DNA from 3 places in the Ensifer sp. ENS07 genome. Region 1 is predicted to be linked to each of the others. Evidence: predicted binding sites of a transcription regulator. Region 1 holds the regulator's gene; each other region holds the start of a gene.
What was found. The regulator LexA, encoded in region 1, represses DNA repair genes until DNA is damaged. The targets are predictions, from matches to a motif close to TGTTCNNNNTGTGTTCNG.

Region 1 (4,137 bases):
CGGTTCCTCGCGGCCGTCCCGTAGCAATTCCGAATCTCTCAACAAGGGCCGTGGCCGCGCAGGCGAATGACCGGTTCCTCGCGGTCTTCCCCTCTGTTGGGGTGCCCTCGAAAACTTTTCGGCAACCCATCAAACGCATAATGCGGTCTCGAATCAGGATGGGGACCGATGGCCAAAGCCACTACGAAACGTCGACGCCGCAGTTCGGGCCGAAGCACCAGCAAACAGGGCGGCATGGCGCCGTGGTATCTGGCCGCAGCGCTCACCCTTGGCGGCGTCATGGCCCACGACCATCGCGCCGAGTTGCGGCACTGGCCGGTGGTTTCCGATGTCATGGCCTTTGCATCGCGATCGGAAACGAAGCCGAAGCCTCAGCGCGCGGTTCCTGAAGCGCAGGAGCGCGTTGCGCAGCAGGCGGATAGGCACAAACCAAATCCGAAGCCCAACCCGGCGACGAAGGTTGTCCTGGCCGCCCCGGTGCCGTCGGTGAATGTCGGCGTCACGCCGCCAACCCCTCTCGTGCGGCCGAATGAAGAGGTGAAGACGGCATCCATCCGTACCGATCAGTTCTATTTTTGCGGCATTCGCAACGACAACTGCGTGATCGATGGCGCGACCTTCGTCTTCCATGGCGAGACGATCCGCGTCGCCGATGTCGATGCACCGCGAATCCGCCAGGCAAGCTGCGACAAGGAGCGTTCGCGCGGCTTCTACGCCAAGCAGCGCCTGCGCGAATTGCTGAATGCAGGCGACTTCAGGCTGATCTCGGCGGGAGGGCGATCAGATGCCAAGGCCGGCGAGAAACTGCGCCTGGTCACCCGCGGTGACCAATCTCTTGGACGTGTACTCGTTTCCGAGGGGCTCGTGCGGCCGTGGGAAGGGCGCCCGACGCCCTGGTGCTGAGATCAGCTGGGAGACGATCGGCGGACATCGTCGATCGTTCTGTGGAAAGTATCCGTCCTGCAATTCGACGGCGCGTTTTTCAGAAAATGCCTCTTGCGGTTTTTCTGCAATCATTCTAAATCCGCGCCAACGCTTGGTTATCCGAGCTGTGAGGCCTCGTGGCGGAGTGGTGACGCAGAGGACTGCAAATCCTTGTACCCCGGTTCAATTCCGGGCGAGGCCTCCAAAAATCTCACCTCGTTAAATTTGGTTTGGCGTTCTGCCTTAGGGCAGCGCGGTAAAATTCGCGACACGTCCGCGCAAGCCACGTCTCCTATGCCTCCGTCGGATCTTATCGCTTCGGTGAATTCGGTAGAGGGGGAACGATGACTCCGCTGAGATCAACCGCATCGGTAGCGTCCGTCAACATTAAGAACGGAGGCAATGGCATCAATGAAAAAGAGACTGATCCTGACGGCGTTGGCGTGTTTTGCGGCGACCGCTATGGAGGCGCGCGCGGACGACCTGGTTTTCCAGCTGAAGAACAACACCGGCGCGGTACTGACGAATTTCTATACGTCGCCGGTCGGCGTCAATGAATGGGAAGACGATGTTTTCGGTCGGCAGGTCCTGAACCCCGGCGAGAGCATGGAGATCACCATTGCCGACGGGCGGGACGTCTGCAAATACGACATGCGATTCGAATTCGAGGAAGGCTCGGCCCTCGATACGACCGAGGACACGCAGGATCTCTGCGAACTCGGCGAATACACGATCCACGAATAAGCGATCTGGATTTCAGGTCGCCTTAAATGGAAAGAGCCTCGCCACTTTCAGTGGCGAGGCTCTTTTGATTCGGCGTTCTGCCTGGAATTCAATGGTAGCGGCGGATCAGCCCGACGAGCTTGCCCTGGATTTTCACGCGATCCGGTCCGAAAATGCGCGTCTCGTAGGCGGGGTTGGCCGCTTCGAGCGCAATCGACGCGCCCTTGCGACGGAAGCGCTTCAGCGTCGCTTCCTCGTCGTCCACGAGCGCCACGATGATGTCGCCGGGATTGGCCGAGTTGCCGTTGCGGATGATCACCGTGTCGCCATCGAAGATGCCGGCCTCGATCATCGAATCGCCCTTTACTTCGAGGGCGTAATGCTCGCCGCTGCCGATCATGTCGAGCGGAACGGTAATGTCATGGGTGTTGTTCTGGATCGCCGAGATCGGCACGCCGGCAGCGATGCGGCCCATCACCGGGACGGAAACAGACGTGCTTTCGGCGACCGGCGCCGGCTTCGGCGTGGCAGGAGCGGCGGCCGGCGGCTTTCCGAGGCTGCCCTCGATCACGCTCGGCGAGAAGCCTCTGCGCGGCTGTTGCTGGCCGGCGGCGTAGGCTTCCGGAAGCTTGATGACTTCGAGCGCGCGCGCCCGGTTCGGCAACCGGCGAATGAACCCGCGCTCTTCGAGCGCCGTGATCAAACGGTGAATGCCGGACTTCGACGCCAGGTCGAGCGCATCCTTCATTTCATCGAAAGACGGCGGTACGCCCGACTCCTTCATGCGTTCGTGGATGAACAGAAGCAATTCCTGTTGCTTGCGGGTCAGCATGGCACGTCGCTCCAGAGGCGTGAAACAAATCAAGAACAGACACTATCTGTTCCATATGTGTTCCGCAAGTGCCTAAAATTCCGTGAATTCAGGCAATTGGCTGCTTCTGTGGGGGCGATTGGTCACTTTTGCGGGAGCGGGGCGGTTTTCGGCGACGGTTGCGTCCCAAAACAGCGCCGGGCAGGCCGGTCGCGCGCGTGATTCGAACGAATCGCGGCTCTCTTCGCGGAGAGACTTAAGTCGCTTGCGAGGCCGAGCAGGCGTCTTCGAACTCCTTCACCGTTTCGGCGCTGTTGTCTTCCGGAAGCACTGCGTCGGCCGCATCGGTCGCAACGGGCGTATCGCCGTCATAAACGAAGGACTGGATGTAGAACGCGAGCGCGCCCTTCCAAACATTGCGTCCATCGATCTGATGGCACGGCACGGCCCGTTCGAAATCGGTCTGGAGTTCATCCACCGTCGCGGCACTGAGCTTGACGTCAGGCATATTGGGCGATGCGACTATCGAAGCGAGAAGCAGGGCGGCAAGCACGGTGATCGTCCACTTGATGAAGGGGTGGGACTACGGGTTGGTAAACGATGTGAACCGCGCTTTCGTTCCGAAGTCCAGCAAGCATGGCGATCACTCTGCCATGTTCAACAGCTCTTTGCCCGCAGGCTGTGGCTGATTTGCGCCAGCCGCTCCATCTCAACCTCGTCTCGGCCGTTCTTCATGGACCGGCGCGGAGAATGCATCGGAGCTGCCAGCTTTCGCATCGGGCCTGGGGCGCGCAAAAATCCCTGCGGGGAAGGGCCTTCACCGTCTCGACAGGCCTCTAAAAAAAGATAACTTTGCGTGGAAAGTGGGGTGGTTGCATGCATAGATTGTCGTTGGTGGTGCTCGGCCTGTTGCTCACGGCTGGAGCGGCGTCTGCCGAAGAAGGGCGTTCGAATATCTGGAAACGGATCAACGCCTGGACGGTGGGATCCGATCCTTCCCTGGGAGGCTCGTGTTACGCGGCGACGAGCTATGACGCCGGCGCTATCCTTCGTATCGGCTTTTATCCGCGGGGATCGACGAACCTGGCGTTTCTTTCGATCGGCAATGCCGAATGGAAATCCATCGAGCCGCAGCGGGAATACGATGTTGCCTTGCAGCTCGACCGTGGTCGTCAGTGGCCGGCCGTTGCGTTCGGTGTTGATCTGACCGGCGCCAAGGCCCTTGTCGTCAACTTTTCCAACACCGACTTCTTTACCGAGTTCGTTCGCAAGAACACCTTGGCGCTGGCCTTCGAGGGGCGCGTCGTCGCGAGCCTCAGCCTGCGTGATTCGATGAAGGCGGTAAGCGAGATGTTCAAGTGCCAGGAGGCGGTGAGCGCCTTGATCCCGAATGGCGATCAGGGAGCGGCGAACGATCCCTTTGCGGGCGCCGGTGGCAATGCGCCGAACAACGATCCCTTTGCCGGCGGCGGCCAGACCAAGTCATCGAAAGATCCTTTCGCCATGTGATGGGCAGTCCGCTTGCCGCGGAGAGGTGAATATTCCTAAAATATTGCCTGGGATCGGCTAGGCACCCTCGACAGCGATGCGGGGACCTATCAAAATGCGGGCAAACGGGGGTTTTGCATGCGTAGATTGCTGGTCGGATTGGTAAGCTGTCTGATCGCCGCGGGATCGGC
Region 2 (4,137 bases), 660 kb from region 1:
GACGAACTGGGACCCGCCGGCAAAGACCAGCGCGCTCATCAGCGCCACCTCGGCCGGCGCAAGTCCCTTGCTCGCCGCCACCGCACCGAACACGAGGCCGACCGGCATGACCGCGACGATCAGCGGCGTCATAGCAACGGCCGCGGCCCGAAATTCCTGGAACGCACTTCTTTCCTGCAACGTCCACGTCTCCATTCGCGCGATGCGCCGCCCTTCCACACAGGCGCGCGATCGCAATTGCCCGAGTGTTCTAGGACTCGGGCTGCGGATCGTCTTGAACGAAAGTGATCAGCCGGCGCGGAAGGCCCCAGGGGTGACGCCGGTGCGCGCCTTGAAATGACGGCTGAAATGCGCCTGGTCGGCAAAACCGCATTGATAGGCTGCGTCCACCGCCGACCAGCCGTGCCGCAGCAGTGTCTTTGCCGCCCGCACGCGCTTGTCGGTCAGGAACGCATGCGGGGTGATGTGGAACTCCTTGCGGAACGCGCGGATGAGGTGGGCGCGGCTGAGGCCGGCGACCTTCGCCAGTTCCTCGAGCCCGATGTCCTCGGCATAGTTTTCCGCCAGGAAGTCGCGCGCCCGGTGAACGGCCGATTGCTCGCGCGTTTCGATCGGCGTGATGATCGTGCTGCCGTGGCGCTCGAACATCGCGGCAAGCACCGCGAACATTTTTTCCTCCGCCTCGAGCGTCGCCCCCGACACTTCGAGCGTGCGGTGGGCCTGATGGAAGGAAAGAGCCAGGTCCGGCGCCTGCAAAACACGCTTGGAGAAGGATGGCGTGCCCTTGAAAGCGCGTCCGGTGACATCCTCGATGATGCTCACCAGCAGTTCGGCGCTCGGATAGACCATGCGATAGCGATAGCCGCTGCCGCCCGGATGACCGTCGTGAATTTCGTCGGGATTGATCAGATAAAAGTATCCGGGGCCGGCCTCCGAACGCTCGCCCTTGATCTTGCTGATCTGCGAGCCGGCCTCGATGGCGCCGATGCTGAAGGTTTCGTGCGCGTGCGGCGCAAATTCATGGGTGATGAAGGTCGCCGTCAGACATTCCATGCCCATGAAGCGGGAATCCCGCCAGAAGCGCGTGCGCTCGGCGCCCTCTATCGGCATGACATCGATGGCTTCTTCCTGCGAAATTGTCTGCATGGCAAAACCATAGTGCGCCTGCGCGGCTGCGTCTTGCACAAAAGTGCTCGTTTGCCTGGTCCATCCGCGAGGGCGCTACGACAGGGGAATATTTGCGACGCTCTGCGCTTGGCTGTATTGATCCTGGATCATCCACGCAGAGTGCCCGGCATGCTTCCTCCAGACTTCCTTTCCGCTTCCAACCGGCTCACGATCGATCTTGGCGCGCTTGTCGACAACTGGCGGGCCATGAACAAGCGCTCCGGCAAGGCGCGTGCCGCAGCCGTCCTCAAGGCGGATGCCTATGGCATCGGCATCGCGCAGGCGGCCCCTGCCCTCTATGCGGCCGGCGCCCGCGATTTCTTTGTCGCCAATGCCGAGGAAGGCGCAGCACTCCGTCCGCTTGCACCGGACGGCCGGATCTACATTCTCGCCGGGATGTGGCCGGGCAACGAGGCGCTGTTCTTCGACAACGATCTGGTGCCGGTCATCAACTCGGACGAGCAGCTGGCGGTGTTCATGGCCGCCCTTTCCGAGCGTGGCGACCACCCTTGCGTGCTGCATGTGGATACCGGCATGAACCGGCTCGGCCTTACGGTCGAGCAGGCCGTTGCGCTTGCGACAGACCCGGCGCGGCCGGCAAGCTTTTCGCCGGTGCTGATCATGAGCCATCTCGTCAGCGCCGACGATCCGGACCATCGGCTGAATGGCCTTCAACTCCGTCGCTTCCATGAGGTGTCGACTGCCTATGAAGGGGTCGATGCGAGCCTTGCCAACTCCGGCGGCGTCTTCCTCGGGCCCGACTATCATTTCGACCTGACCCGGCCGGGCATCGCCGTCTATGGCGGCGAGGCGGTGAACGACATCCCCAACCCGATGAAGCCGGTGGTGACCGCCGAAGCACGGATCATCCAGGTGCGCGACGTGGCCGCCGGCGGCACCGCGAGCTATGGCGCCTCTGCCCGCTTCGACCGCGACAGTCGCATCGCCACGGTGGCTGTGGGATATGCCGATGGCTATCACCGTTCCGTGTCCGGCGGCGGCGTCACGCTCAGGCAGGCAACGCCATCAGGGGCCTTCGGTTTCCTGCACGGCCAGAAGGTCCCGCATGTCGGGCGCGTCACCATGGACCTCAGTCTCTTCGACGTCACGGACCTTCCTGAAAGCGCGGTACGACCGGGTGATTACATCGAGCTCTTCGGCCGGCACATCGCCATCGACGATGTCGCGCGCGCCGGAGGGACGATCGGCTACGAGATGCTGACCAGCCTCGGCCGCCGCTATATCAGGCACTATATCGACAGCGTCTGACGCGCTCCTTCAGCTCATTTTTCGGTCATTCTTGCAGAAATTCACCTTTTGTTCCGCACTTTGCGGCATTATGTGACGATACAGGTGATTCTTTGCCGCCGACGTCCCCTCGCGACGTAGGCGGTCTCACATTCCGAAAGTCGATGCCGATGGCGAAAGCGCGTACCCAATTCATCTGCCAGAACTGCGGCACGATCCACACTCGCTGGGTGGGAAAATGCGAAGGCTGCGGCGAGTGGAACACGATCATCGAGGACGACCCGACGGCGGGCATCGGCGGCGGTCCGTCGCGCGCGCCGAAGAAGGGACGCCCGGTGGCGCTCACCACGCTCTCGGGCGAGATCGAAGACGCGCCACGCATCCAGACAGGCATCTCGGAACTCGACCGGGTGACCGGAGGCGGCTTCGTGCGCGGATCGGCGCTGCTCGTCGGCGGCGATCCCGGTATCGGCAAGTCGACGGTGCTGATGCAGGCAGCGGCAGCGCTCTCGCGCCGCAAGCATCGCGTCATCTATGTCTCGGGCGAAGAGGCTGTGGCGCAGGTGCGTCTTCGCGCCCAGCGGCTGGGGGCTGCCGACAGCGATGTGCTGCTCGCTGCTGAGACCAACGTCGAGGACATTCTGGCGACGCTGTCGGAAGGCAAGCGCCCGGATCTCGTGATCATCGATTCGATCCAGACGCTCTGGAGCGACATCGTCGATTCCGCGCCGGGCACGGTGACCCAGGTTCGCACCGGCGTGCAGGCGATGATCCGCTTTGCCAAGCAGACGGGAACCGCCGTCGTGCTCGTCGGCCATGTGACCAAGGAGGGCCAGATCGCCGGTCCGCGCGTCGTCGAGCATATGGTCGACGCCGTGCTCTATTTCGAAGGCGACCGCGGCCATCACTATCGTATCCTGCGCACCGTCAAGAACCGCTTCGGCCCGACGGACGAGATCGGCGTGTTCGAAATGTCGGACAAGGGCCTGCGCGAGGTCGCCAACCCGTCGGAACTGTTTCTCGGCGAACGCAACGAGAAATCGCCGGGCGCCGCCGTCTTTGCCGGCATGGAAGGCACCCGCCCGGTTCTCGTCGAAGTGCAGGCGCTGGTCGCCCCGACTTCGCTCGGCACGCCGAGACGCGCCATCGTCGGCTGGGATTCCGCACGGCTCTCGATGATCCTTGCCGTGCTGGAAGCCCATTGCGGCGTGCGGCTCGGCCAGCACGACGTCTATCTCAACATCGCCGGTGGCTACCGCATTTCCGAGCCGGCGGCCGATCTAGCTGTGGCTTCCGCACTGGTTTCATCGCTTGCCGGGCTTGCCCTTCCGGCGGATTGCGTCTATTTCGGCGAAGTCAGCTTGTCGGGTGCCATCCGGCCGGTTGCGCATACCGCACAACGCCTTAAGGAAGCCGAGAAGCTCGGGTTCTCCCAGGCGGTCCTGCCGTCCGCTTCGACCGAACTGCCGAAAAACGGCAATGGCCGCTGGAGCGAGATGGAAAGCCTGCCCGATCTGGTGGCGCGCATCGCGGGGTCGCGAAACGCGCTGAGACCGGTGGAGGACGAAGACTGAAAGATGCGGATGCCGCAGGCCGCCCTTTAAGGGCCGCAAACAGGCTGCAAATGCCCTGAACTCAGGGCCGATGGCGGATAGGCTTGAGGAGACCCGGACGAACCGGGTCCGGAGTAAGGACAAAATGCCCATTACAATTCTCGACGGT
Region 3 (4,137 bases), 1.0 Mb from region 1:
AGCGCTGGTCAGGGATTGCGCAAAGGTTAGTCGTCCCGGCGCAGCGGCCGGAAGCTCATGCGGTGCAGCGGGCAGGGGCCGTGGGTCTCGATGGCGCGACGGTGGGTCACCGTCGCATAGCCGGCATGGAGCGCGAAGCCGTAGCCGGGATGTGCGAGATCGGCACGGGCCATCATGCGGTCGCGGGTGACCTTGGCGACGATCGAAGCGGCGGCGATCGACAGCGACCGCGCATCGCCCTTGACGACCGCCTTGGCGTGGCAGGTGAGGCCGGGCGGCACGTCACGGCCGTCGACGAGCACGAAGCGTGCGTTCGAGGGCAGGCCGGCCACGGCGCGTCGCATGGCTTCAAGGCTTGCCTTGCGGATGTCGGTGGCGTCGATCGTGCCGGCCGAAGCCGAGGCGATCGACACTTCGGACGTGGCGAGGATTTCTTCGAACAGTTTTTCGCGCGCCTGCGCCGTCAGCTTCTTGCTGTCGTCGAGGCCTGCGGGAATGGCGTCCGGATCGAGGATGACGGCGGCGGCGACCACCGGTCCCGCGAGCGGCCCACGCCCGGCCTCATCCGCTCCGGCGACCGGCCAGAAGCCATCGCCCTTGGCCGAAAGCTCGAAATTGAAATCGGGCGCTTCGATGATATCGGGAAAAAGGGGAGAATCGGACGATCTGCGAGACATAAGTCTAATTCGCATGATCGACCGATTCTCTTCAAGCCCCCAGGTCCGAGTGCGGCGGCGGACGGGGGATTACCGGGGCCCACGGCGGGTAAGGGGCACCGGAACTGCTATGCAATCTGAGGCGCCCGCTATCGGGTTCGCCTGGCGGTGCGGGGCGATCATCTCTCGCCGCGCGCCGATTACGAAATTGCGGGATGGCTACCCAGGCGACCGGAAAGCCTTCAAAGAAGCGAGAGCTGCACCCCCGTTCCGAGCGGCGGCACGAAGAGATCGTCGCGCAGCTGCCGGCGCGTCGGGTTGAAGCCGAGGCGCTTGACCGCCAGGTCGAAGCGGCGGCCAATCTGCCACGCATAGGGGCCGGCGCCCTTCATGCGTTTGCCGAATTCGGCGTCATAGTCCTTGCCGCCACGCATGGAGCGGATGAGCGACATGACGTGCCGGTAGCGGTCCGGATAATTGCGCAGCAGCCAGTCGCGAAAGAGCGGGCTGACCTCGAGCGGCAGCCGCAGCAGGACATAGCTTGCTTCAGTTGCTCCGGCTGTCCTTGCTCCTTCGAGCACGCGCTCGATCTCGTGGTCGTTCAGCGCCGGAATGATAGGGGAAACGAGAACACCGGCCGGGATGCCCGCTTCGGCAAGCATGCGTATCGCCTCCAGCCGCTTGCTTGGCGTAGAGGCCCGCGGCTCCATCGTGCGGGCGAGCTTCCGGTCGAGTGTCGTGACGGAGATGCCGACGCGCACCAGTCCCTTTTCCGCCATCGGCGCCAGGATATCGATATCGCGGGTGACCATCGCTGATTTGGTGACGATCATGACCGGATGGTTGGCGTCCCGCAGCACCTCGAGGATCTGGCGCATGATGCGCCACTCCTTCTCGATCGGCTGATAGGGGTCGGTGTTGGTGCCGATGGCGATCGGCCTCACCTTGTAGTCTTGCCGCGCCAGTTCGCGCTCCAGAAGTCGCGGTGCATCCGGCTTGGCAAACAGCTTCGCTTCGAAGTCGAGGCCGGCCGATAGGCCCATATAAGCGTGCGTGGGGCGGGCAAAGCAATAGATGCAACCATGCTCGCAGCCGCGATAGGGATTGATCGAGCGGTCGAAGGAGATGTCGGGAGACTCGTTCCTCGTGATCACCGTGCGCGGCTTCTCGACCTGAACCTCGGTCTTGAACGGCGGCAGATCCTCCAGGCTTTCCCAACCGTCGTCGAACGTCTCGCGGCTGCGCGGTTCGAACCTGCCGGACATGTTGATCCCGGCGCCGCGCCCCCGGCGGCGATCGATGTCGATCCGGAGGCCCGTTGCGCTCATCATCGCTTCGGCCACATCTGCCGTGTTGGCGGGCGCAAGAGCACCCTGCCGGATCTGAGACAGCTCGGTCATTGGAATCTCCCCGGAATCAGATATTTGATCCCGTTTTGTTCTGATTATTTTCCTATCGCGAATGAGAGAACAATTCAAGAACAAAAAATTGGAATTTCGGTTTTGTCGATCAAGGCACCGCTTCGGTCGATGTCCTGGATGTAGCAATTGCCGTGCCGATGCGTTACGAGAAACCATGCTCACGATCATTATGGAAACCCGCGACAACGAAGCCGAACTGGCGCAGACGCTTGCTGTGTTGGTTGCCGGCGCGGTGGAGGGGCTGGTCAGCGATGTGATCATCCTCGATCACGGTTCGAAGGATGGTTCGTCCGATGTGGCCGATGCCGCTGGATGCCGTTTCTGCCGGGATTGGAATCTCGCCGATGTGGTGGGTTCGGCGCGTGGCGAATGGCTGATGTTGCTGGAGCCGGGCGCCCGCCCGATCGGCCGCTGGATCGATGAACTGGCCGAGTACGTGTCGATGAACAAGGCACCGGCCCGCTTCTCCGGTTCGAGACTCCATCGCATGCCTCTCTTCCGCCGGCTGACCCGGCGGGGAAAGCCGCTGGAGACAGGCTTTCTCCTGCGCAAGAACGATGCTCTTGCGGCCGCCCGCGGCAATACGGGCCTGGATGCCATGACGAATGTCCGCTCTGTCCGCAAGCTTTCGACCGAACTTGTTCCGGCCTGGGTCGCCGTCGAAGCCAGGCGGTAACGCCGGTTCGTCGCGCGCAAAATTAAAGGTGCCAGTCCCGGGGGACGGCACCTCCAAGCGGCTCTCAAATGACCTTGTTTGGCAGATTTCTATCCGGGTAGCATTCTGGCTGCCCGTCGTATCCAACATTGCATTCCGCCTGGGGGACAGAGGCGGAAGGGTCTTGCGGCGCGAGGAATAGAACGTGCGGCGGTCGTTCCTCGCTGTGTCAACGCTGGGAGACTAACGAGAGGAGAAGCGACCGTCAGTTACTAAGGTAACAGGTCGGCCAAGCCGGAACGGTCCAAGCTCTTCAGCTACGTTTCAGATGCTCGTCGAGCCGCGGCATGATCTCCACGAAATTGCAGGGCATGTGCCGGTAGTCGAGCTGTTGCTTGAGGATGCCGTCCCACGCATCGCGGCAGGCACCGGGCGAGCCCGGAAGCACGAAGATGAAGGTGGCGTTGGCAACGCCGCCGGTTGCGCGCGACTGGATCGTCGAGGTGCCGATCTTCTCGAAGGAGATACGGTGGAAGACTTCGGAGAACCCGTCCATGCGCTTCTCGAACAACGGTTCCAGCGCCTCGGGCGTCACGTCCCGCCCGGTGAAGCCCGTTCCACCTGTCGTGATCACCACGTCGATGTTGGGATCGAGCGTCCAGGCCTTCACCTGGTCGTAGATCTTCGTTTTGTCGTCGGAAACGATGGCGCGCGCCTCAAGCCGATGGCCGGCGTCACGCACCCGCGCTTCCAATGTGTCGCCCGACTTGTCGTCGGCGCGCGTGCGCGTGTCGGAGACCGTGAGGATGGCGATCCCGACAGGAATGAACGGACGCTTTTCGTCGATACCGGCCATGCTATTTCCCTTTGCCCACTGTCCTGCAGGCGAGAACGTACCACCCGGGGTAGGCCTCCGAAAGAGCGCGCGCTGTCGCAGCCGCGCGCACGTCGCTGTCGAAAAGGCCGAAGCATGTGGCGCCCGAGCCCGACATGCGCGTGAGCGCCGTTCCGGCTTCGGTCAATGCCTTGCGGACCGTGCCGATCACGGGCTCAAGGCCCTCTGCCGGCAGCTGCAAATCGTTGCGCATCGTGGCGATGGCAGAAATCCACTCGGCCGCCGTACCGGCTCTGTGAGGCGCAACGAGCGTCGGGTTCGTCTTGTTGGCGAGGGCCCGGAAGACAACCGGAGTCGAGAGGGCGACGAGCGGATTCACCAGCACGACCGGCAGCGCGGGGAAATCCGCAAGCGGCGTAATGTCCTCGCCGATCCCCTTCGCGAGCAGTGGCGTGCCGGCAAGACACATCGGCACGTCCGCCCCGAGCTGCAGCGCGATGGCGCCGAGGCGGGAGGGTTCGATCGTCGCGCCCCAAAGATCGAGAAGCCCAAGAAGCGTCGCCGCCGCAT

Region 2: the regulator LexA is predicted to act here: its motif matches at 2,475-2,492, upstream of radA (DNA repair protein RadA).
Region 3: the regulator LexA is predicted to act here: its motif matches at 2,122-2,139, upstream of IB277_RS01460 (PA0069 family radical SAM protein).

Annotation. Positions count from the first base shown of each region.
Region 1 covers NZ_JACVBE010000001.1:1,321,904-1,326,040, forward strand. Annotated here, with positions in the region: gene IB277_RS06720 (thermonuclease family protein) at 169-903, shown strand; tRNA gene IB277_RS06725 (tRNA-Cys) at 1,056-1,129, shown strand; gene IB277_RS06730 (hypothetical protein) at 1,327-1,668, shown strand; gene lexA (transcriptional repressor LexA) at 1,757-2,479, opposite strand; gene IB277_RS06740 (hypothetical protein) at 2,715-3,011, opposite strand; gene IB277_RS06745 (hypothetical protein) at 3,335-3,967, shown strand; gene IB277_RS06750 (hypothetical protein) at 4,094-4,137, shown strand, end outside.
Region 2 covers NZ_JACVBE010000001.1:664,187-668,323, reverse strand. Annotated here, with positions in the region: gene IB277_RS03240 (AzlC family ABC transporter permease) at 1-132, opposite strand, end outside; gene IB277_RS03235 (AraC family transcriptional regulator) at 289-1,146, opposite strand; gene alr (alanine racemase) at 1,297-2,436, shown strand; gene radA (DNA repair protein RadA) at 2,586-3,989, shown strand; gene IB277_RS03220 (CvpA family protein) at 4,114-4,137, shown strand, end outside.
Region 3 covers NZ_JACVBE010000001.1:312,801-316,937, forward strand. Annotated here, with positions in the region: gene IB277_RS01455 (ribonuclease HII) at 27-677, opposite strand; gene IB277_RS01460 (PA0069 family radical SAM protein) at 899-2,056, opposite strand; gene IB277_RS01465 (glycosyl transferase) at 2,232-2,753, shown strand; gene moaB (molybdenum cofactor biosynthesis protein B) at 3,046-3,588, opposite strand; gene IB277_RS01475 (4-(cytidine 5'-diphospho)-2-C-methyl-D-erythritol kinase) at 3,590-4,137, opposite strand, start outside.